Regions from separate parts of the Streptomyces sp. NPDC058864 genome, predicted to be linked through region 2. Evidence: riboswitches for the same ligand, from Rfam matches in the RefSeq annotation. Region 2 holds a riboswitch; each other region holds the start of a gene.

Region 1 (7,672 bases), on a different contig from region 2:
TTCGTCGCCGCGGCCCGGGTTACCGCCGGTCCCGTCCACCCGTCACTCCCGTCCAGTCCGTGGGCGCCTCCCCGGCCTCCTTCAAGCTCTCTGGCCGCGCCGCATTCTTCTATTGTCCCCGGCGGCGCTCAGGCCTGCGCCGCCGCCGCCGCGTCGGGGCGGTCGACCAGCTCGACCTGGTCCACGGCGTTGCACCAGCGGCAGCGCACCGACTCCACGGTCTCGCTGACCACCTCGCGCTCCTCGACCGAGGGCTCCCCCGCCAGGTCCAGGTGGACGTACTCGACGACCTTGCTGGAACGGGTGACGTCGAACCGGGTCAGATTGCCGCACAGGGTGCAACGCCAACGGGTCGTGGCGGTCGGCAGGGGCACCGGCATCGGTCGTCTCCTCGGTCGCGCGGAATGCGTTCCGGTCACCCTACGGCCTCGGTGGTACCGCGCGCTGCGGCGAGGCGCCCGGCGACCGTTACACCCGTTCCGTCATGATCGGTCCATGGTCATCCCGGTGTACGACAAGAACCCCGTCCACCGCACACCCGTGGTGACGTACGCCCTGATCGGGTTGTGCGCGTTGCTCTTCCTCGTCAGCCCGTCCTCAGGGCTCAACCTCGTGTACGGCATGGGCCACGATCAGGTGTGCTCCCAGGCGTCGTACTTCGCCCGCTGGGGTGTCATCCCGGCCGAACTCTGGCACGGCCGGATCCCCCTGGCGCAGGTGCCGATGCCGGACGGCTGCCCGCCGCTGCGGTCCTTCGCCGTCCCGCCCTTCGTGTCGGTGCTCACCGCGCTGTTCGTCCACGGCGGTTGGTTCCACCTGCTCGGCAACATGCTCTTCCTCTGGGTCTTCGGCGACAACGTCGAGAACCGCATGGGCCGCTTCCGCTTCCTGTTCTTCTACATCGCCTCGGGCTACCTGGCGACGTACGGCTACGCGCTCGGGCACTCCTCCTCCACCCAGACCCTGGTCGGTGCGTCCGGGGCGATCTCCGGGGTGCTCGGCGCGTACCTCTACCTCTACCCCAAGGCCCGGGTGACCAGCGTCTTCCCCTTCCTCTTCTTCCTGCCGCTGCGCTTCCCGGCCTGGATGGTGCTGATCTTCTGGTTCGTGCTGCAGTGGCTCGCCGGCGAGATCCAGCAGACGGGTCCCGGGGTGGCCTACCTGGCCCACATCACCGGCTTCGTCTTCGGCTTCCTGTGCGCGTGGGTGTGCTACCGCGCAACGCCTAAGCTTGAGCCCGCAGCAAGGGCGACCCAAGGAGACCCGCAACCGTGATCACCGCGATCGTGCTCATCAAGACCAGCGTCGACCGTATCCCCGAGATCGCGGAGTCCATCGCCGCGCTCGACAGCGTCAGCGAGGTCTACTCCGTCACGGGAACGTACGACCTGGTCGCCATGGTGCGGGTGGCCCGGCACGACGAGCTCGCGGACGTCATCCCGGGCCGGATCAGCAAGATCCCCGGCGTCGAGGCCACGGACACGCACGTGGCGTTCCGCACCTACTCCCAGCACGACCTCGAGACGGCCTTCGCCATCGGCCTGGACGCCTAGCCCTGGGCCGGGGACTGGGCCAGGGCCTGGTCCCGGTCCGGCACGCAGCGGCCGTCCTCGGTGCGGTAACGCCACTTGGCGCCCTCCGTCACGAGCTCGCGCACCGCGTCGACGAAGCGTTCCACGTGCTCGTCCGGGGTGCCCGCGCCGAAGGAGACCCGGATGGCGTTGAGCGAAGGTTCGCCCGGGGCGGCCTCGGGGGCCCCGCACTCGCCCGGCTCCCGGTCGGTGCCGCCGAGCAGGGTGCGCACCAGGGGGTGCGCGCAGAAGAGGCCGTCGCGCACGCCGATCCCGTACTCGGCGGAGAGCGCCGCAGCGAAGTGCGAGCTGTTCCAGCCCTCGACGACGAAGGAGATGACGCCGACCCGGGGGGCGTCGTCGCCGAACAGCGAGAGCACCTTCACCTCGGGCACCTGCGCCAGTCCGGCCCGCACCCGGGCCACCAGCGCCTGCTCCCGCTCGACCAGCCCGTCGAAGCCGGCCTCCGTCAGCGCCCGGCAGGCCGAGGCGATCGCGTAGGCGCCGATGACGTTGGGCGAGCCGGCCTCGTGCCGGGCGGCCGTGGTGTGCCAGTCGACGTCCACCCCGCCGTCCGCTCGCCGGGCCACCCGCCGGGAGGCGCCGCCGCCGGCCAGGTAGGGCTCGGCCGCGCGCAGCCAGTCGGCGCGGCCTGCGAGCACTCCAGAGCCGAACGGCGCGTACAGCTTGTGCCCGGAGAAGGCCACCCAGTCCACGTCGAGTTCCGCGATGTCCACCGGGTGGTGCGGGGCGAGCTGCGCCGCGTCCAGCACGATGCGGGCGCCGTGCGCGTGGGCCGCCGCGGCCAGCTCCCGCACCGGCCACAGCTCGCCGGTGACGTTGGACGCCCCGGTCACGCAGACCAGCGCCGGTCCGTCCGCCGCCCGGGCGGCCAGCGCCCGCTCCAGCGCCGCCACCGCCTCGTCCGGGGTGCGGGGGGCGCCGAGGTAGGTGACGTCGGCGTCCCGCCACGGCAGCAGGGACGCGTGGTGCTCGGTCTCGAAGACGAACACGCTCGTACCGGCCGGCACCGCGGCGGCCAGCAGGTTCAGCGAGTCGGTGGTCGACCGGGTGAAGATCACCTGGTCGCCGGGGCGACAGCCGAGGAACTCCGCGACCGTGGCCCGGCTCTGCTCGAACAGGTCCGTCGACAGCTGCGAGAGGTAGCCGGCCCCCCGGTGGACACTGCCGTAGTAGGGCGCGTAGGCGGCGACGTCGTCCCAGACCCGCTGCAGCGCGGGCGCGCTGGCCGCGTAGTCGAGGGCGGCGTAACCCACCTCGCCCCCGGTCACGAGCGGCACGAGGACCTCGCGTCCGAGGACGGGCAGCGGGGCGTGGACGGACGAGGGCAGGGCAGGGCGCGGCGACATGGCGAAGTCTCCTGGGAGCAGGCGGGAGTGAAGGTACGTCAGTGATGACGGGAAAGCCCTCGGCACGACGGGCGGACGCCCGGGGAGGGTGGGAAGACGGCTGAGGGCCCCGAGGCCCTAGCGCATTCGCTTGCTCATGGAGGAACTCCTCTGACCGCGCTTGCCGCAGACCTCGCTGCCTGCGGCCTGGTCATCACCCGGGGCACCCCGCCACGGAAGGAGGGTTGCCGGACAGCGGGCCGGGGCCGTTTCGCTGTCACTCGTGACCTGCGCAGCATCATGCCACACGGGCGCGGCGCCGCAAGCCGCGGTCCGCATCCCGGACGGTCCGCCCCGCGGCGGACGGCACGGAGGGCCGGGGCAACTGCCCCGGCCCTCCGCGGTGTTCCCGGTGACTACGCGTGCGTTGCCGCGGCCCACCGCTCGAGCGTGCGCGCGGCCGCCCCCGAGTCGATCGACTCGGCCGCCCGGGCGATCCCGGCCGCGAGCCGGTCGGTCAGCGGACCGCCCGCGCCCTCCAGCGCCACCAGCGCGGCCGCCGAGTTGAGCAGCACCGCGTCACGGACCGGGCCGGTCTCGCCGGCCAGCAGCCGCCGGGCCACGTCGGCGTTGTACGCGGCGTCCGCGCCCCGCAGCGCCTCGATCGGCACCAGTTCGATGCCGACGTCGCGCGGGTCGAAGGACTCCTGCTCGACCTTCCCGTCACGCACCACCCACACCTGCGAGGTGGCGGTGACGGTGAGCTCGTCCAGCCCGTCGTCGCCGCGGAACACCAGCGCGGAGGAGCCGCGGCGGGCCAGCACACCGGCGATCAGACCGGCCATCCGGGTGTCGAAGCACCCCACGGCGGAGGCCCCCACCCGGGCCGGGTTGGTCAGCGGGCCGAGGATGTTGAACGAGGTGGGGATGCCCAGGTCGCGGCGGGCCGGGGCGGCGAACCGCATCGCGGGGTGGAACTTCGCCGCGAAGCAGAAGGTGATCCCGGTGTCCTCGGCGACCTTCGCCACGCGGTCGGCGGGCAGGTCCAGGTTGATGCCCAGCTTCTCCAGGACGTCGGAGGCGCCGCTGGCGCTGCTGGCCGCGCGGTTGCCGTGCTTGACGACCTTGGCGCCCGCGCCGGCGATGACGATGGCGGACATCGTGGAGATGTTCACCGTCCTGGCGCGGTCGCCGCCCGTGCCGACGATGTCCACGGCGGGACCCGGGACGTGCAGCGGCGTCGCGTGCGCGTACATCGACTCGACGAGGCCGGTGACCTCCTCGACGGTCTCCCCCTTGGCGCGCAGGGCCACCATGAAACCGGCGACCTGGGCGTCCGAGGCCTCCCCGCTCATGATCCGGTCCATCGCCCACGCCGTTTCCGCGGCCGTCAGGTCCTTGCCGTTCAGCAGCGCGCCCAGGACGTCGGGCCAGGAGCCGCCCGCCACTGATGCGCCTCCGGCGGGGTTCACAACGCTCATGGTCCACTCCATGGGGTCTGACGTGCGGCGGGAAACCTTCGGCTCCAGCCTATCGGCGCGGGGGAACGGGAAAGGGCCCCGTCCATCGGATGGACGGGGCCCTGCCCGGTGGCACAGCTTCAGTGATCAGTGGTGACCGTGGCCGCTCGTGATCTCCTCGTACTCCTCGACCGTGGGCTTGTCGATCTGCGTTCCCTCGCCGTAGTAGCCGCGGGACAGCTTCGCGCGCAGCTTCGCCGTGGGGCCGACCTTCTTCTCCACGCCGTTCTCGTCGACCTCGGGGCCGATGTCGAGCGGCTTGGGCTGCTCGTGCTGGGTGAGCTTGAACAGCGCGCCCTGCTCCAGCGGCTCGTGGATCTCGATGAACTCACCGTGCGGGAGCCGCTTGATGATGCCGGTCTCGCGACCGTGCAGCACCTTGTCCCGGTCGCGCCGCTGCAGACCCAGGCAGATCCGCTTGGTGACGAAGAAGACCAGCACCGGCAGCACGAAGAACGAGATCCGGACCACCCAGGTGATCGCGTTGATCGACAGATGGAAGCGGGTCGCGAAGAGGTCGTTGCCGCCGCCGACGAGCAGGATCAGGTAGAGGCTGATCCAGGCGGCGCCGATGCCCGTGCGGACGGGGCGGTTGCGCGGGCGGTCGAGCAGGTGGTGCTCGCGCTTGTCACCGGTGACCCAGGATTCCAGGAACGGGTAGACACCCATGAAGCCCAGGACCAGCGGGAAGATCACCAGCGGGATGAACACGCCCAGGACGAGCGTGTGGCCCCAGAGGTTGATCTCCCAGCCCGGCATGATGCGGATCAGGCCCTCGGAGAAGCCCATGTACCAGTCGGGCTGGGCGTCGGTCGACACCTGGTCCGGCCGGTAGGGACCGTAGGCCCACACCGGGTTCACGGAGACCAGCGCGGACATGGCCGCGATGACACCGAAGACCACGAAGAAGAAGCCGCCCGCCTTGGCCGTGTAGACCGGGAAGAACGGCATGCCGACGACGTTCTTCTCCGTCTTGCCGGGGCCGGCCCACTGCGTGTGCTTGTGGTAGAAGACCAGGATCAGGTGGGCCACCAGCAGGCCCGCCATGATGCCCGGGATCAGCAGCACGTGGATCGTGTAGAACCGCGGCACGATGTCGGTGCCGGGGAACTCACCGCCGAAGAGGAAGAACGAGAGGTACGTGCCGACGATCGGCACGGACAGCACGGCGCCTTCCATGAAGCGGATGCCGGTGCCCGACAGCAGGTCGTCCGGCAGCGAGTAGCCCATGAAGCCGTCGAACATGCCGAGGAAGAGCAGCAAGAAGCCGAAGACCCAGTTGATCTCGCGCGGCTTGCGGAACGCACCGGTGAAGAAGATGCGCATCATGTGCACGAGCATCGCGGCCACGAAGACGATGGCCGCCCAGTGGTGGATCTGCCGGACCAGCAGACCGCCGCGCACGTCGAAACTGATGTGCAGGGTCGACGCGTACGCCTCGGACATCGTGATGCCCTGCAGCGGCGCGTAGGAGCCGTCGTAGACGACCTCGTTCATCGCCGGGTGGAAGAACAGCGTCAGGTAGACGCCGGTCAGGATGACGATGATGAAGCTGTAGAGGGAGATCTCGCCCAGCATGAAGGACCAGTGGTCCGGGAAGATCTTCCGCAGATTGGCCTTGCTCAGGCTGTAGATGCCCAGCCGGCCGTCGGCCCAGTCGGCGACACGTTCGCCGGCGGGCGCCTTTCCGCGCGGCTTCGCGCTCGCGCTCGTGTTGGTGCTCATCCACGCTCCCAAAAGGCCGGGCCCACGGGCTCATCGAAGTCGCCCAGTGCCTCGAGGTAACCCTCGCCGTTCACGCTGATGTGCAGCTGCGGCAGGGCGTGACCGGCGGGGCCGAAGATCACCCGGGCACCGTCGGACAGGTCGAACGTCGACTGGTGGCAGGGGCAGAGCACGTGGTGCGTCTGCTGCTCGTAGAGGCTGATCGGGCAGCCGACGTGGGTGCAGATCTTGGAGAACGCCAGGATGCCCTGGTGCGCCCACTCGCGGGACTTCTTGTCCTTGATGTCGTCCGGCTGGATGCGGACGATCATCAGGGCCGCCTTGGCGAGCTGCTCCTGGTAGTCGTGCTGCTCCTCCTCCAGGCCCTCGGGCACGGCGAAGGTCAGCGAGCCGACGGCAACGTCCTCGGGACGCAGCGGCTTGTTGGTGTTCTGGTTGATCAGCAGCCTGCCCTTGGACCACAGCGTGTGGCGGAGCTTGTCCTCCGGCAGCGGGCCGAGGTCGCGCAGCAGGAACACACCGGAGAGCGGCACCAGGGTCAGCGCGCCGAGCATGGTGTTGCGGATCAGCTTGCGGCGGCCGATCTGGCTCTCGACGGCGCCGGTGGCGAAGTCGGCCTTGACCTGGGCGCTGACCTCGGGGCTCGCCGCGATCGCGTGGCGGTCGCCGGCGATCTCGACGTCCGACATCAGCGTGCGGGCCCAGTGGACCGCGCCGGCGCCGATGGCGAAGAGCGAGACGCCGAGGGTCATACCCAGCGCGAAGTTCAGCGCGCTGATGTGGCCCAGCGGCCAGATGTAGACGATCTTGTCGATCGGGATGGCCACGAAGCTGGCGATGAAGCCCAGCGTGGCGAGCATCGACACGGTGAACAGGAAGGCCACCGTGCGCTCGGAGGACTTCGCGGCCTTCTCGTCGATGTCCTGGCGGCGCGGCAGGTGGGCCGGGAGACCCGGGTCCGCGAACGGGTTCTCCGCGGTCGCGACCTGGCCGCCGCCCTCGTGTGCCGGCCTGTCCGGCAGGTTCTCTTCTGACATGTCCTGACTCATGACTTCTTCGCCTTGGTGGTGTGGGCCGCGAGCCAAATGGCGCAGGCGATCAGGGCGCCGAGGCCGAAGATCCAGCCGAAGAGACCCTCGGTGACCGGGCCGAGGCTGCCCAGCGACATGCCACCGGGGCTCGGCGCGCCCTCGCCGTTGACAGCGTCGAGGTACGCGATGATCTCCCGCTTGTTCTCCTCCGGCATCGTCGTGTCGGGGAAGGACGGCATGTTCTGCGGGCCGGTCAGCATGGCCTCGTACAGGTGCTTGTTGCTGACGCCCTCGAGCGTCGGCGCGTACTTGCCGTGTGTCAGCGCACCGCCCTTGCCCTGGTAGTTGTGGCACTGGGCGCAGTTGGTGCGGAACAGCTCCCCGCCGCGCGCGGCGTCGGCGCCGGCCGGGTCGTACTGCTCCTCGGTGGGCGTGACCGGGCCGGGGCCCAGCGAGGCGATGTACGCCGCGATCTG
Region 2 (7,672 bases):
GATCTGGTTCACGCGGCCCTGGATCTGGTCCTGGTCCCCGGCGCCGTCCACGATCGTGGTCTCGTCCTTGGTGACGACGACCTTGCGGGCGCGGCCGAGCAGGTCGAGACCGGCGTTCTCCAGCTTGAGGCCGACCTCCTCGGAGATGACGGTGCCACCGGTGAGGATGGCGATGTCACCGAGCATGGCCTTGCGGCGGTCGCCGAAGCCCGGGGCCTTGACCGCGACGGACTTGAAGGTGCCGCGGATCTTGTTGACGACCAGGGTCGACAGGGCCTCGCCGTCGACGTCCTCGGCGATGATCAGCAGCGGCTTGCCCGACTGCATGACCTTCTCCAGCAGCGGGAGCAGGTCCTTCACCGCGGAGATCTTGGAGTTGACGATCAGGATGTACGGGTCGTCGAAGGACGTCTCCATACGCTCCAGGTCGGTGGCGAAGTACGCCGAGATGTAGCCCTTGTCGAAGCGCATACCCTCGGTGAGCTCCAGCTCCAGACCGAAGGTCTGGGACTCCTCGACGGTGATGACGCCTTCCTTGCCGACCTTGTCCATCGCCTCGGCGATGAGCTCGCCGATCTGCGGGTCGGCGGCGGAGATGGAGGCGGTGGAGGCGATCTGCTCCTTGGTCTCCACGTCCTTCGCCTGCTCGAGGAGAGCGGCGGAGACCGACTCGACGGCCTTCTCGATGCCGCGCTTCAGCGCCATCGGGTTGGCGCCGGCGGCGACGTTGCGCAGGCCCTCGCGGACCAGCGCCTGGGCGAGGACGGTCGCGGTCGTCGTGCCGTCACCGGCGACGTCGTCCGTCTTCTTCGCGACCTCCTTGACCAGCTCGGCGCCGATCTTCTCGTACGGGTCCTCGAGCTCGATCTCCTTGGCGATGGACACACCATCGTTGGTGATCGTGGGGGCGCCCCACTTCTTCTCGAGGACGACGTTGCGGCCCTTGGGGCCAAGGGTGACCTTGACGGCGTCGGCGAGCTGGTTCATCCCGCGCTCGAGACCGCGCCGTGCCTCCTCGTCGAACGCGATGATCTTGGCCATGTGAAGTGGTCCTCCCGGACTTGGGGTCCCCCCGCGGCACAGGGCTGCGGGGAAGGATTACTCCAGGACCGCGCCGGCGCCCGCGACGGACGGCCTGCCCTCCCGCCGGTTCCTTTCCGGCGGTCGTGCGGGCCTCACCCACTCGGTCCTTTGTCACTCTCAACGTCAGAGTGCTAACGCCAATGATTAGCACTCGCCCTAGGAGAGTGCAAGCCGCTTGGCCGTGGCCGTGGACAACCCGCAGGTCCGGGTCCGGGGGTGGCGGGACAGCACGAAGGCCCGCCCCCGTGCGGGGGGCGGGCCTCGACGCGTACGTTTGAGCGGCCGTACGCGAAAGTGCTCCGTGGCCGATGCGCGGCGCGTCAGCCGGCTGCGAGACGGACCATGTCCGCCTGCGGCCCCTTCTGGCCCTGCGAGATCTCGAACTCGACCCGCTGACCTTCCTCGAGGGTGCGGTAGCCGTCCATCTGGATCGCGCTGTAGTGCACGAAGACGTCCGCACCACCGTCGACCGCGATGAAGCCGTAGCCCTTCTCCGCGTTGAACCACTTGACGGTGCCCTGAGCCATTCCTAACTCCCCTATTGCTGGCCCTTCGCAGACCCGCACCTCGCGGACCCGGGTCAGACCTCACCCCCTACAGCCAAGGGGGCGTGCGCCGGAACGCGTCGACCGCGGCTGAATGTATCTGTCCGGACGCTGTCTGCAACAGGTCAATCGGACGAGAATTCCGGGCACAGGGAATCGGAAGAAGAGCCTGATCGGTGAATAATCCGGGGCAACTCGGACCGGACATAAGCCGCCAACGCGACAAACATCGCGTGAATTTGGCGATAAATCGTCGACAAGGCCGCCCCGGTAAAGGGGGCTTGCGCAGAGCGTTGCAGGGAGTTGCGGGCCGCTCAGGGCAACTGTACAGCCCTTCAACTACCGCTGAAGCACACAGGGGTGCCGGGACGTACCCGGCACCCCTGTCGCCCGCGGGCCGTGCGGCTCAGCAGCCCCCGGCCACCGCCGGGATGATCGAGACGGACGCACCCTCGCCCACCGAGGTCTGCAGGCCCTCGGAGAAGCGGACGTCGTCGTCGTTCACGTAGACGTTGACGAAACGGCGCAGTTTGCCCGTGTCGTCCAGGACCCGCGCGGAGATGCCGGGGTGGTTCAGCTCCAGCGAGTCGATGACCTCGGCCAGGGTGCCGCCCTCGGCCGGGACCTCGGCCCGGCCGCCGGTGTAGGTGCGGAGGATGGTCGGGATGCGGACGGTAGCGCTCATGATGCGGGGTTCACCTTCAGTCTGGGTCAGCCGGTGCGGTGGGGTCAGCCGGCCAGGCCGGCGGCGCGGAACGCGTCGAGGCTCGGGCGGATGGTGGCCGTGGGGCGGGAGGTCGGGGCGACGGCGTCCAGCGTCTTGAGGCCGTCGCCGGTGTTGAGGACGACGGTCTCCCCGGCCGGGTCGAGCTGCCCGGTCTCGATGAGCTTGCGCAGCACGCCGACCGTCACGCCGCCGGCCGTCTCGGCGAAGATGCCCTCGGTCCGGGCGAGCAGCTTGATGGCGTCCACCACCTGCTCGTCGGTGACGTCCTCCACGGCGCCGCCCGTACGCCGGGCGATGTCCAGCACGTACGGACCGTCGGCCGGGTTGCCGATGGCGAGCGACTTGGCGATGGTGTTCGGCTTCTGCGGACGCACCACGTCGTGGCCGGCCTTGAAGGCGGTGGAGACCGGGGAGCAGCCCTCGGCCTGGGCGCCGTAGATGCGGTACGGCTTCTCCTCCACCAGACCGAGCGCGATCAGCTCCCGCAGGCCCTTGTCGATCTTCGTCAGCTGCGAGCCGGAGGCGATCGGGATGACGATGTTGTCCGGCAGGCGCCAGCCCAGCTGCTCGCAGATCTCGTAGGCGAGCGTCTTGGAGCCCTCGCCGTAGTAGGGGCGCAGGTTGACGTTGACGAAGCCCCAGCCCTCGCCGATCGGGTCGCCGATCAGCTCGCTGCAGAAGCGGTTGACGTCGTCGTAGGTGCCCTCGATGCCGACCAGCTGACCGCCGTAGACCGCGGCCATGACGACCTTGCCCTCCTCCAGGTCGTGCGGGATGAACACGCAGGAGCGGAAGCCGGCCCGGGCGGCCGCGGCGCCCACGGCGCCGGCCAGGTTGCCGGTGGAGGAGCAGGACAGGGTGGTGAGGCCGAAGGTGCGGGCGGCCTCCAGGGCGATGGCGACGACCCGGTCCTTGAAGGAGTGGGTCGGGTTGCCGGAGTCGTCCTTGATGTGCAGGCCGCCGGTGACGCCCAGTTCGCGGGCGAGGTTGTCGGCCTTGACCAGCTTGGTGAAGCCCGGGTTGAGGTTGGGCTTGGAGGCCACGTCCGCGGGGACGGGCAGCAGCGGCGCGTAGCGCCAGATGTTGTCCGGCCCGGACTCGATCCGCTTGCGGAGGGTCTCGGGGTCGCCGCCCGGAAGGTCGTACGCCACTTCGAGCGGCCCGAAACAGGCCTCGCAGGCGAAGAGGGGCTCCAGCGGGAAGCGCTCGCCGCACTCGCGGCAGGAGAGCGCGGACGCGGGGCCGAAGGCGGAATCGGTGGACGCGGATGCAACGGATTGCGCAGCCATGTCAGGCGAGGCCCTTTCTCCTCATCTTCCTCACGACGCATCTCGCCGTGAGACGGAATTGGCACCTTCCCCACCTGGACCTCGCGGTCGGCGGGAGGGTTGCCGGGGCTTCAACGGGCCGTTCCCTCTGCCCCTCTGGATGAGCGGTATGGCGCCGGGCGCACTGCCCGGGCATTTGTCGGACGGGGCGCGATCACCGTGGACATACGATGGTCATGCCTCGTGTTCAAGACTGTAACCGACGACCTCGAACCTGGTCATGGGCCGTCCGTCCTGCGAGACGGGCAGAAACGGAGCAACCCGGTGCTCGACGAGGTGGCCGGCTGGCTGCAACGGCGGTCCTGGACCGCCGACCACAGGCCGCTGCCGCAACTGCTCGCCGCCAAGCGCGCCGCGGGCTCGCGCGGCACGGTCAGCGTCGTGCTGCCCGCCCTCGACGAGGAGGCCACGGTCGGGGAGATCGTCGGGACGATCCGCCGCGAGCTGATGAGCGAGGCGGTCCCGCTGGTCGACGAACTGGTCGTGCTGGACTCCGGGTCGACCGACCGCACGGCCGAGGTCGCGGCGGCCGCGGGCGCGGTCGTCGTCCACCGGGACGAGGTGCTCCCCCGGCTGCCCGCGCTGCCAGGCAAGGGCGAGGTGCTGTGGCGCTCGCTGCTCGTGACGCGCGGGGAGATCGTCTGCTTCGTCGACTCCGACCTGCGGGAGTTCGACGCGCGCTTCGTGTCGGGGATCGTCGGGCCGCTGCTCACGGACCCGGACCTGCAGCTGGTCAAGGCGATGTACGACCGGCCCCTGGAGACCGGCGGAACGGTCGTCCCGGCCGGCGGCGGCCGGGTGACGGAGCTGGTCGCGCGGCCGCTGCTCAACCTGCACTGGCCGCAGCTGGCCGGGTTCGTCCAGCCGCTGGGCGGCGAGTACGCGGCGCGGCGCTCGCTGCTGGAGCGGCTGCCGTTCCCCGTGGGGTACGGGGTGGAGCTCGGGCTGCTGGTGGACGCGCTCAACACGGTCGGGCTCGACGCGCTGGCCCAGGTCGACGTCGGCGTCCGGCACCACCGCCACCAGGACGGCCAGGCGCTGGGCCGCATGGCGGCGGCGATCTACCGGACGGCGCAGATCCGCTTGGCGCGGGGCCATCTCGTGCGGCCCGTCCTCACGCAGTTCGACCGTGCGCCGGGAGGCGGTTTCGAGCCGCGGGTCCACGAGGTCGCGACGGAGGAGCGCCCCCCGATGCGGACGGTCCCCGAGTACGCCCGCCGCCGCGCGGTGGCGTGACGCAGGGACCCGGTTGCGGGTCGGCCGCCCGCCGGAGGCCGGTGCCCGGCGTCCGGGGGTTGTGGGAAGTCGTTCCGCAAGGCGGAACAGGTCGGCACACCCCCACCACCGGCGTGAATACGCCAACGACACCCGCGGTACCGCACAGGTGCGGCGCCGTCGTGGGGCAAGCGGCCGACCCGCAACGGGTCACGGCCGGAAACCCCCGGCTGGGCTAGCTCGTACGTTTGCGGTCAGGCATGCGTGGCTAGGCTGGCCGCATGGTCGCATCGCATGCCGCGCGCGTTCTGGTCGCGTCCAACCGCGGCCCCGTGTCGTACAGCCTCCGCGAGGACGGCACGCTCACCTCCCGCCGCGGCGGCGGCGGACTCGTGTCGGGCCTGAGCGCGATCGGGCCGGACGCGGACGCCGTCTGGGTCTGCGCGGCCCTGGGCGAGGGGGACCGGGCCGCCGTGCTTCGCAGCACCGGGGGCACGGGCCGGCTGCCCACCGCCGACACCGGCGGCCAGCACGTACGGATGCTGGACATCCCGGCGGACACCTTCGCCTCGGCCTACAACGGCATCGCCAACTCGGTCCTGTGGTTCGTCCACCACATGCTGTTCCAGACCCCGCTGGAGCCCGTCTTCGACGAGGACTTCCGCGAGCAGTGGGCGGCGTACGTGGCGTACAACGCCGCCTTCGCCGACGCGCTCGCCGAAGAGGCCGGCCAGGGCGCGGCCGTGCTGGTGCAGGACTACCACCTGGCGCTGGTGCCGCAGCTGCTCCGCTCCCGCCGCCCGGACCTGCGCATCGGCCACTTCTCGCACACCCCGTGGGCCCCGCCGGACTACTTCCGCCTGCTGCCGGACGACGTCGCCGCGGAGGTGCTGAGCGGCATCCTCGGCGCCGACCGGGCGGGCTTCCTGACCCGCCGCTGGGCGGACGCCTTCGCCGCGTGCTGCGCCGACGTGCTGGGCGCGTCCGTCATCCGCGACGCGGGCAGCCTGACGATCACCCACCGGGGCCGCACCACGCGCATCGGGGTGCACGGCCTCGGCGCGGACGCCGACTTCCTGCGGGAGCGGGCGCACCGGCCGGACGTGGAGGAGCGCCTGGCGGCGCTGCGGGAGGCGGTCGGCGGCCCGGACCGCAAGGTCATCGTGCGCGTGGACCGCACCGAGCTGTCGAAGAACATCGTGCGCGGCCTGCTCGCGTACGCGCAGCTGCTGCGCGACCACCCCGAATGGCAGGGGCGCGTGGTGCACATCGCCTTCGCCTACCCCTCCCGCCACGACCTGGCCGTCTACCGGGAGTACACCGACGAGGTCTCCGACCTCGCCGAGGAGATCAACGAGGAGTTCGCGACGCCGGGCTGGCAGCCGGTGGTCATGCACGTCAAGGACGACTTCGCGCGCTCCCTGGCCGCCTACCGCCTGGCGGACGTCGCGCTGGTCAACCCGATCCGCGACGGCATGAACCTGGTGGCCAAGGAGATCCCGGTCGTCTCGGACGACGGCGTGGCGCTGGTGCTCTCCCGCGAGGCGGGGGCGTACGAGGAGCTCGCCGACGACGCGTTCGTGGTCAACCCTTACGACATCCGGGCCACGGCGAACGCCCTCCACCAGGCGCTGTCCGTGTCGCACGGCGAGCGGGCCGAGGCCACCAAGCGGCTGGTGGCCGCCTCGACGGCGCTCCCCCCGCAGCAGTGGTTCCTGGACCAGCTGCGGGCGCTGGGCTGAACCTCGCCCGGCGCCGGCGCGCGCGGCGCGGTCAGCGGGGAGGTGAGGGTGCCCGCCGGCTGATCCCCAGCCGGATGCGCCCGGCGGTCGTGCCCAGGGCCAGGTACACCTCGACCTCCGGCAGCGGTGCGCGGCGGGCGAGCGGGTCGAGCCCCACGACGAGCGCGACCGGTCCGCCGCCCGCGACGAAGGCGGACCACCGCTCCCCGGCCGCGACCTCCAGCAGCGCCCCGCCGTCCGCGCCGCACACCGTGGCCCGCCCGGGACGCGGGACGGTGATCCGCTCGCCGAGCTCCGGCAGCCGCCGCCCCGGCTCGGCGAGCCCGAGGAGGGCGGCGAGTTCCGCCGTGCCGCTCCCGTGCGGATGGGCCAGCAGCAGGAACGCCACCGGCCCGAACGCCGTGTCGTCCAGCCAGGTCCACGAGGCGAGCCTCACCGCAGCACCACCCACACCTGCTTGCCGTCGGGCGTCGGCCGGACGCCCCACCGGTAAGCCGCCGCCGCGATCAGGTGCAGGCCGCGCCCGCGTTCGGCCGCCCAGTCCGGCGGCCCGGGAGCCGGGACCGGCAGGACGGGGGAGCGGTCGCTGACCGCGGCCCGCACCCCCTCCGCGGCCAGGTCGTCCAGGGTCAGTTCGCACTCCGGGGAGCCCGCGTGCCGGTGCACGTTGGCGAGTATCTCCGTGACGCACAGCGCGGCGGCGGGCGCCAGGTCCTCGCGCCCCCAGGCGCGGAGCTGTTCGCGTACGGCCCGGCGGACCTCGGCGATGCGGGCGGGCTCGGCGACGACGCGCATCGCCGCCGTGGGTGGAGATTCCTGCGTCATGCGTCCAACGGTTCCCTGCCGTCGCTAGCCTGACCAGGGCGGATCTGACCACGGATCAGTTGTGTCGGGACCGGTCCGCGGCTGTGTACGGCGTGTGTACCGGGAGGTGGTGCCGTGTCCGCGAAGGGCGAGGGCTCGGCCAGCATGCGGATGTTCGGCTCCGTGGCGCGGTCACTGCGGGAGGCCCGCGGGGTCTCGGCGGACGAA
Region 3 (7,672 bases), on a different contig from region 2:
AGAGGAGAACCCCATGGCCGTACCCAAGCGCAAGACCTCCCGCAGCAACACCCGTCACCGCAGGGCCCGCTGGAAGGCCGAGGCTCCCCATCTGGTCCCCGTCACCGTGGACGGCCGCGAGCGGTTGGTGCCCGTCCACCTCGTCCGCGCCTTCCGGCGCGGACTGCTGCCCGGGCGGGACTGACGGCTCCGCACGGGACGGTCAGCGGCGCTGCCACTCCTCGGCCAGCAGCCGGTGGGACCGCACCCGGTCCGCGTGATCGTGGGTGATGGTCGTGACGATCAACTCGTCGGCCCCGGTGGCCTCCTGGAGCTGTTCCAGTTGGTCGGCCACGCGCTGCGGCGAGCCGACGAACCGGGTCCCGACGCGGTCGGCCACCAGCGCCCGGTCCGCCTCCGTCCACGGGTGGGCCCGGGCCTCGCCGGGGGTGGGGTACTCGATGGCGCCTTCGGCGGTACGGATGCTGCGCACCCACAGGCCGTATCCGGCGGCGAGTTCGCGGGCGGTCGCGTCGTCCTCGGCGACGACGACGTCGGCGGAGACGCCGACGTACGGCTTGTCGAGCACGCCGCCCGGGCGGAAGGCGGCGCGGTAGCCCTCGACCGCCTCCAGGACGCTGCCCGGGCTGACGTGGTAGTTCGCGGCGAACCGCAGGCCGTGGCGGCCGGCGACCTCGGCGCTCTGGCCGCCGCTGCTGCCGAGGATCCACACCTCGATGTCCGCGCCCTCCCCCGGCACGACGTGTGCCTCGACGCCGTCCGCCGAGCGGTAGGTGCCGCGCAGCAGCGCCAGGATGTCGTCGACCTGCTCCCCGTAGTCCTGGGAGCGGGCGCCGGGCTGCTGCAGCAGTTGCCGCTGCAGCGCGATGCGGGGTGAGCCGAGCAGGTGCTCGAAGGAGAACTTCGGCGGGATCCTGAGTCCGTTGGGCGTGCGCCCGTCCACGACGGGTGTCGTGGACGGCACCGGGTCCGGCGTGCCGCCCGGCGGGCGGCCGCCGGAGCGGCCGAGTCCCAGGTCGAGCCGCCCGGGGTGCAGGGCGTCGACGAGGCCGAACTCCTCGACGGTGGACAGGGCGGTGCGGTGGCCGAGCTGCACGGCCCCCGAGCCGAGCCGGATCGTGGAGGTCGCGGCCGCTGTGAGGGCCAGCAGGACGGCGGGCGAGGTGCCGGCGACACCGGGGTTGAGGTGGTGCTCGGCGAACCAGTAGCGGGCGTAGCCGGACTCCTCGGCCCGCCGGGCGAGGTCGACGCTGTTGCGCAGGGCCTGCGCGGCGGTGGAACCGGAGGAGATCGGCACGAGGTCGAGGACTCCGAGCGGTGCACGGGACACGATGGGCGTTCTCCTCAGCGGTGGGGGGCGGGTTCCGGCGGCGCCGTGACGGCGCGGAGGTTCACGACGCCGCCCGGGCCTCTGCCACGGCCGCGTCGGGGTGGGCGAGTCCGAGGTGGTCGCGCAGGGTGGTGCCCTCGTAGTCGGCGCGGAACACGCCCCGTTCCTGGAGCAGCGGGACGACGGTGCCGGCGAAGGTGTCCAGGCCGCCCGGGGTGACGTGCGGGACGAGGATGAAGCCGTCGGCGGCGTCGGCCTGCACGAAGTCGTCGATGGCCTTGGCGACGGTGGCCGGGGAGCCCACGAAGGACTGGCGGCTGCCCGTCTCGATGACCAGATCGCGGATCGACCACTTGTTCGCGGCGGCCAGCTCCCGCCACTCGCGGGCGGTGGTCAGCGGGTCGCGGTACATGCGCACCTGGGCGCGGCCGCGCGCCACGGTGTTCTCGCCGGGATCGGGGTCGACGTCCGGGAGCGGTCCGTCCGGGTCGTAGGCGGACAGGTCGCGGTTCCACACGAACTCCAGGTGCTTGATCGCGGTGGCCCCGCTGACCTGCTGCCGCCTTACCTCTCGGGCGAGTTCGGCCGCCTCCGCGTCGGTGTCGCCGAGGACGAAGGTCGCGGCGGGCAGGATCAGCAACTGCCCGGGGCTGCGACCGTACTTGGGCAGCCGGCCCTTGACGTCGCGGTAGAAGGCGCGGCCCTCCTCGAACGTGCTGTACCGGCTGAAGATGGCGTCCGCGTCGGCGGCGGCGAACTCCCGGCCCTCCTCGGAGTCTCCGGCCTGGAAGATCACGGGGCGCCCCTGGGGGCTGCGCGGGACGTCGAACTGTCCGTGGATGTCGAAGTGCTGACCTTGGTGCACGAAGGATCCGGCCCGCGCGTCGCGCAGGAAGGCGCCGGTCGCCCGGTCGGCGAGGATCTCGTCGCCGCCCCAGGAGTCGAAGAGCTCGCCCGCGGTGGCGAGGAACTCCCGCGCGCGGGAGTAGCGCTCCTCCTGGGGGAGGAATCCGCCGCGGCGGAAGTTCTCCCCGGTGAAGGCGTCCCAGGAGGTGACGACGTTCCACGCGGAGCGCCCCGCGGAGAGGTGGTCGAGGCTGGCGAACTGCCGGGCGACCTCGTAGGGCTCGTTGAAGGTGGAGTTGATGGTGCCGGTGAGTCCGATGCGTTCGGTGACGGCGGCGAGCGCGGCGAGGACCGTGAAGGTGTCGGGGCGGCCGACCACGTCCAGGTCGTGGATCCTGCCGCCCTGTTCGCGCAGCCGCAGGCCCTCGGCGAGGAACAGGAAGTCGAACTTGGCGCGTTCGGCGGTCCGGGCGAAGTGCGCGAAGGAGCCGAACTCGATGTGGCTGCCGGCCTGCGGGTCGCTCCACACGGTGGTGTTGTTGACCCCGGGGAAGTGGGCGGCCAGATGGATCTGCTTCAGGGGCTTGCTCATGGCGGTTCCTCCGGCTCAGGCGGTCGCGCTGGTGGCGGTGTAGCGGTTGGCGGGGCGGGGCAGCCCGAGCAGGCCGCGCAGGGTGCGGGCCTCGTAGGCGTCCCGGAACGCGCCGCGGCGCCGCAGTTCCGGGACGAGGCCCCGGGTGATCGCCGGCAGGTCGTGGCCGATCACTGCGGGGCGCAGCCGGAAGCCGGTCAGCCCGGCCCGCTGCCACTCCAGCAGCAGGTCGGCGAGGCCCCCGGGAGTGCCGGCGAAGACCCTCGCGTCGCTGGTGTACGGCGTGCCGGCGAGTCCGTCGAGCCGGTCCAGGCGGGCCCGCGCCGCGGCGGCGTCCTCGTCGAGCAGGACCACGAGATCACCGAAGACGTGCAGGGTCTCGCGCTCGCGGCCGGCGTCCTGCTGCGCTGCGCGGATCTCGGCGACGATCACCCGGGCCTGGTCGCCGTCGTGCGGGGTGACGTATCCGATGTCGGCGGAGCGGGCGACGAGCCGGAACGGCACGCCGCTGTGGGCGAGGGCGCTGACGACGGGCTGACCCTGGGGCGGCCGGGGTGTGATGGAGGGACCCTTGACACTGAAGTACGGGCCGTCGAAGTCGATGTAGTGGAGCTTGTCGCGGTCGATGAAGCGGCCGGTGGCGACATCGCGGATCTCCGCGTCGTCCTCCCAGCTGTCCCAGAGCCGGCGCACCACCTCGACGTGGTCGGCCGCCTCCTCGAAGAGGCCGGTCACCAGCTCGCGTACCGCCGGGGTGTCCAGGTCCTCGACGCCGAACGGGGGGATGACGCGCCTGCCGAAGTGCGCGGCCTCGTTCCGCCTGGCCGAGACCTGGACGCGCAGACCGGCCCGGCCGGTGCTCACGTAGTCGAGGGTGGCGATGGCCTTGGAGAGGTGGAACGGCTCGGTGTGCGTGGCGACCACCGTCGGCACGAGACCGATGTGCCGGGTCAGGGGAGCCACGCGCGCGGCGACCAGGACGGCGTCCAGGCGGCCGCGCACCTGGTCGGTGCGTCCGTCGGGCTCGGTGGGGTGGGAGGACTGCGGGCCGAGGGAGTCCTCGATCGTCACGAAGTCGAGCAGCCCCCGCTCGGCCTCGGTGACCACGTCCTGCCAGTAGCGGGCGGTGAGCAGTTCACGGGGCCGGGCCTCCGGCTCACGCCAGGCGGCCGGGTGCCAGCCGGCCCCGTCGAGGGCCACGGCGAGGTGCAACGGGGCGTGCGGCGACGGTTCGGTCATGGGGGACTCCAGCGGATCGGTACGCCCCGGTCGCGCACGCGGCGGCGGCACCCCGCCGGGATCGGGTGCCGGCGGGCGTGGCGAGAGGGCGGAGAGGCGGGCGGAGCGGGCATGTGCGGGAGGGCGCGCCACCGCGTCAGCGGCGGTGGCGGGCGCCGGGGTTCAGGAAGCCGTCAGCCTTGACAGAGGGCGCGACAGGGCGCGGTACACGCGCGACAGGAGGCGCCGTGGACGGGGAGCGCGGCGAGGGGGAGCCGTGGATGCGACGGGACGCGGCCGTGGGGCCGCCGTGCGGCCGTCCCCGGGGCTGCGTGCATCGTCGTCACCGTCGCCGTTCCGCCCCGCGGGGCCTCGCGTTCACCGTCGTCATCGGACGTACGGTCCGGTCGTCGTCCGGGGCGCCGCACCGCGACGCGGAGGTCGCCGGCCGGCGAGCCCGGGTTCATGCCGGAGCTCATGCCCGATCTGCGGCGTAAGTTAGGCACGGCCCGCGGGGAATGTCAACGACGCCGTCTCACATCGTGAGCGGTGTCATGAGACGTGAACGACCGCCTTGACGCACGGGGTTTGACGACTCGACACTGATGGGCAGGTCACGATCGTCAGCGCCCCCCGACGCCGCTCCGCGGCACGGTGGGTCATCGGCCCCGGCCCGCTGACCGGCAACCCTCACATCGCGGTGGGGTGCCCCGGGTGACGACCTGGTCCCGCCGGTGCGGCGGGGCAAGCGCGGTCCCGCGTCCAGCGGGCCCCGAGCCGGGGAGGTGGACATGCCCAGGGCACGAGCCCTTCTCCTCACCCGCCGCCTGCACATCGACTTCCTCCGCGTCTGCAGCTCGTCCGGCACGGCCGGCTGACCCCCGCTCAGGACCTTCGGCCGTCCCGCCGCCGGTGCCCATGGGGCGACCGGTGGCCCCGCCACGCCTTGGAGAGCGCATGACCGAGACGACGATCCCGCAGGACCCCGGCCTCCACGTCTCCTGTTCCGCACTGCCGCGCACGTCCCGCCCCGACCGCTTCCGCAGCCGCATCGGAGTGGACCTGGCCGGTGGCTTCTATCCGGCGCCGCGCCGCTACGAGTTGTTCCTGTCACCGGGGTGCCCGCTCTCGCAGCGGGTCGCCATCACCCTCGACCTGCTGGGGCTGCGGGACTCCGTCGTCACGACGCCCGTCCCGGCAGGGGCGGCCGGCGACACGGCGACCGCGGCACTGCGCAGGGCGTACGAGGCCACGTGGCACCGCTACGACGGGCCGCTCACCGTGCCCGCGCTGTGCGACCGGTGGACCGGACGGGTCGTCAGCAACCACACCCCGGACATCCTCGGGGACCTCGCGGGCCGCCTCGGCGCCGAGGTGTGCGGCTCCGGGACCCCGCTGTGTCCACCGGCGCTCCTGACCGACATCGAGGCCGTCCGGCACACGGTCGACTCGGGTATCACGCGGGCCGTGCAACCGGCCGCGGACGGTGCGCCGCCCGACCGGGACACGGCCCTGCGGACCGTGCACGCCGCGCTCGGACTGCTGGAGCACCGGCTGGCCCACGGCGGGCCCCACGTACTGGGCGCACAGCTGACCGCCGCGGACATCGACGTGTGGGTGGCCCTCGCCCACCTGGCGAAGGACCTGCTCTCCCCCTACGGCCACCTCACGGCGTACCTCGCCCGGCTGGACGCGCACCCGGCCTTCCACGCACAACGGACGGCCGCCCCGCTCGCGCCTGTCGCCTGACGCACGGGCCGTCCCCGCTCCCACCGTACGGGGCTGGAGCGGGGACGGCCCCGGGGCGCGCGCCGGCCCGCTCAGGCGTCCTCGGCCGGAAGGGCGTACAGGCCGGGGAGGTTGACCACGATCGCCTCCTGGGTGCTGCGGGCGATGACGACCACGGCCTCCTCCGCGGGGTCCGGGTTCTCCTCGCGGTGCGGCACGAACGGGGGGACGAAGACGTAGTCGCCCGGCGCGGTGCGCAGGCGCACTTCCTCGGGCGCGTCGCCCGAGTCGTCGAGGAAGACGAACTCGGGGTGCCCGCTCACCACGTAGATCGCGGTCTCGGACTCGCCGTGGTGGTGGTCGGAGGACGAGGTCGCCGGGGCCACGTGGGTCTGCCCCAGCCACAGCTTCTCCGACCCCACGGTCCGCCCGCTGACGGCGGCGAACCTGCGCATCCCGCCGGTCTGCGCGGTCTCCCCGTCCAGGGCGTCCGCGCGGATGTGGTGCAGCCGCGTGTGCAGGGGCGCCGCCCCGTGCCCGGGCGCGTCGTGGAGATGGGGGTGGAAGCCTTCACCGGGGTTCGTCAGGGGCTCGCTCATGGCCGGGACGCTAGGGCGGCCCCGAAAAGGATGTCAAGAAGTGTCCTTTGGGGTTCACCTGCGGCAATGCTGCCGCAATGTACGGGCGCGGCGGCGGAACCCCCGGGCCGTACGGGCGGGTTCGGGCATGATGGGCCCATGCACATCTCCGCGAAGGCGGACTACGCCACGCGGGCTCTGCTGGAGCTCGCCTGTGAGCCTGCCCGCCCCCTGACCTGCGAGGCCATCGCCTCCGCGCAGCAGATCCCGTTCCGCTTCCTGAAGTCCGTGGTGGGCGAGCTGCGCAGGGCCGGGCTGGTGCGCAGCCAGCGCGGCTGCGAGGGCGGCTACTGGCTCGGCCGGCCCGCCGGCGAGATCACCCTCCTGGACGTGGCACGCGCCGTGGACGGCGAGTTGATCACCCTGCGGGGCGAGTCGCTGGCCGGGCTCGGCTACCCCGGTCCGGCGGCCGGTCTGCCCGGGGTGTGGCGCCAGGTCGAGGCGGGGGCGGCGGCGGTGCTCGGTGTGGTGACCCTGGCCTCGCTCCTGCCCGCGGACGCCGCGGAAGGCCTGGACCGGAAGGGAGCCGCGTGACGGCGGCACCTCCGCAGCCGGCCGTGGAGGTGGTGGAGTACACCGATCCGCTGTGCCCGTGGGCCTGGGGGTCGGAGCCGGTGTTCCGGAGGCTGCGGGCGGCACTGGGCGGCCGGGTGCGATGGCGCCGGGTGTACGGCGTCCTGTTCGACGCCGACGACGACCCGGCGCCCGACCCGGCCGCGGAGACCGCCTGGTACGCCCGGTACGTGCAGGAGATCAGCGCGCACACCCGGGCCCCGCGGCCGGAGCGTCTGAGCCGGGTGGCGGCGAGTTCCTGGCCCGCCTCGCTGGTCGCCAAGGCCGCCGAACTGCAGGGCGAGGAGGCGGCCGGGCGGGTGCTGCGCCGGCTCCGGGAGACCGTCTTCGTACTCGGCGAGCCCGCCGACACGCCCGCGCTCGCGCTCGCCGCGGTTCGCGGCACGCCGGGACTGGAACCGGTACGGCTGGCCGCCGACGCGGCGTCCGGCGACGTCCTGGAGCGGGTACGAGCCGACCGCGCGGAGGCGCGTCGCCCGGTGCGCGAGGTGCTGTCGGTGCGGAGCCCGTCTCCGCATCCCGGTGCGGCCAAGGAGACCGGCGACGGCGGGCACCGGTACGCGCTGCCGACCCTGCTCGTGCGCTCCCCGGCCGGGCAGCGCGTGGTGCCCGGCTGGCGGCCCTACGAGGAGTACGCCGCGGCCGTCGAGGAGTCGGCCCCGGGACTGCTGCGGCCCCCCGAGCCGCTGCCGCCGTCCGAGGCGCTGCGGCGCCACCGCAGCCTCACCGATCCCGAGCGGGCGGTGC

What was found. A riboswitch is a leader RNA that binds a small molecule or an ion and turns the genes downstream of it on or off. The one in region 2 is predicted to bind S-adenosylmethionine.
Region 1: another riboswitch for S-adenosylmethionine. It lies ahead of ACFW3D_RS37380 (aminotransferase class V-fold PLP-dependent enzyme); the one in region 2 lies ahead of thrC (threonine synthase).
Region 3: another riboswitch for S-adenosylmethionine. It lies ahead of ACFW3D_RS27820 (glutathione S-transferase C-terminal domain-containing protein); the one in region 2 lies ahead of thrC (threonine synthase).

Annotation. Positions count from the first base shown of each region.
Region 1 is NZ_JBHYMQ010000086.1:22,681-30,352, reverse strand. Features, by position in the region: gene ACFW3D_RS37400 (NYN domain-containing protein) at 1-39, opposite strand, end outside; gene ACFW3D_RS37395 (hypothetical protein) at 129-380, opposite strand; gene ACFW3D_RS37390 (rhomboid family intramembrane serine protease) at 496-1,275, shown strand; gene ACFW3D_RS37385 (Lrp/AsnC family transcriptional regulator) at 1,272-1,553, shown strand; gene ACFW3D_RS37380 (aminotransferase class V-fold PLP-dependent enzyme) at 1,550-2,941, opposite strand; SAM riboswitch class IV at 3,093-3,209, opposite strand; gene trpD (anthranilate phosphoribosyltransferase) at 3,337-4,401, opposite strand; gene qcrB (cytochrome bc1 complex cytochrome b subunit) at 4,528-6,165, opposite strand; gene qcrA (cytochrome bc1 complex Rieske iron-sulfur subunit) at 6,162-7,202, opposite strand; gene qcrC (cytochrome bc1 complex diheme cytochrome c subunit) at 7,211-7,672, opposite strand, start outside.
Region 2 is NZ_JBHYMQ010000008.1:126,951-134,622, forward strand. Features, by position in the region: gene groL (chaperonin GroEL) at 1-1,041, opposite strand, end outside; gene ACFW3D_RS09325 (cold-shock protein) at 1,404-1,610, opposite strand; gene ACFW3D_RS09330 (MoaD/ThiS family protein) at 2,035-2,313, opposite strand; gene thrC (threonine synthase) at 2,358-3,644, opposite strand; SAM riboswitch class I at 3,663-3,790, opposite strand; gene ACFW3D_RS09340 (glucosyl-3-phosphoglycerate synthase) at 3,948-4,919, shown strand; gene ACFW3D_RS09345 (alpha,alpha-trehalose-phosphate synthase (UDP-forming)) at 5,180-6,640, shown strand; gene ACFW3D_RS09350 (hypothetical protein) at 6,672-7,076, opposite strand; gene ACFW3D_RS09355 (ATP-binding protein) at 7,073-7,465, opposite strand; gene ACFW3D_RS09360 (helix-turn-helix domain-containing protein) at 7,580-7,672, shown strand, end outside.
Region 3 is NZ_JBHYMQ010000044.1:20,768-28,439, reverse strand. Features, by position in the region: gene rpmF (50S ribosomal protein L32) at 14-184, shown strand; gene ACFW3D_RS27835 (LLM class flavin-dependent oxidoreductase) at 203-1,330, opposite strand; gene ACFW3D_RS27830 (NtaA/DmoA family FMN-dependent monooxygenase) at 1,392-2,768, opposite strand; gene ACFW3D_RS27825 (LLM class flavin-dependent oxidoreductase) at 2,784-4,007, opposite strand; SAM riboswitch class IV at 4,356-4,469, opposite strand; SAM riboswitch class IV at 4,640-4,743, shown strand; gene ACFW3D_RS27820 (glutathione S-transferase C-terminal domain-containing protein) at 4,944-5,735, shown strand; gene ACFW3D_RS27815 (cupin domain-containing protein) at 5,807-6,313, opposite strand; gene ACFW3D_RS27810 (RrF2 family transcriptional regulator) at 6,452-6,886, shown strand; gene ACFW3D_RS27805 (DsbA family oxidoreductase) at 6,883-7,672, shown strand, end outside.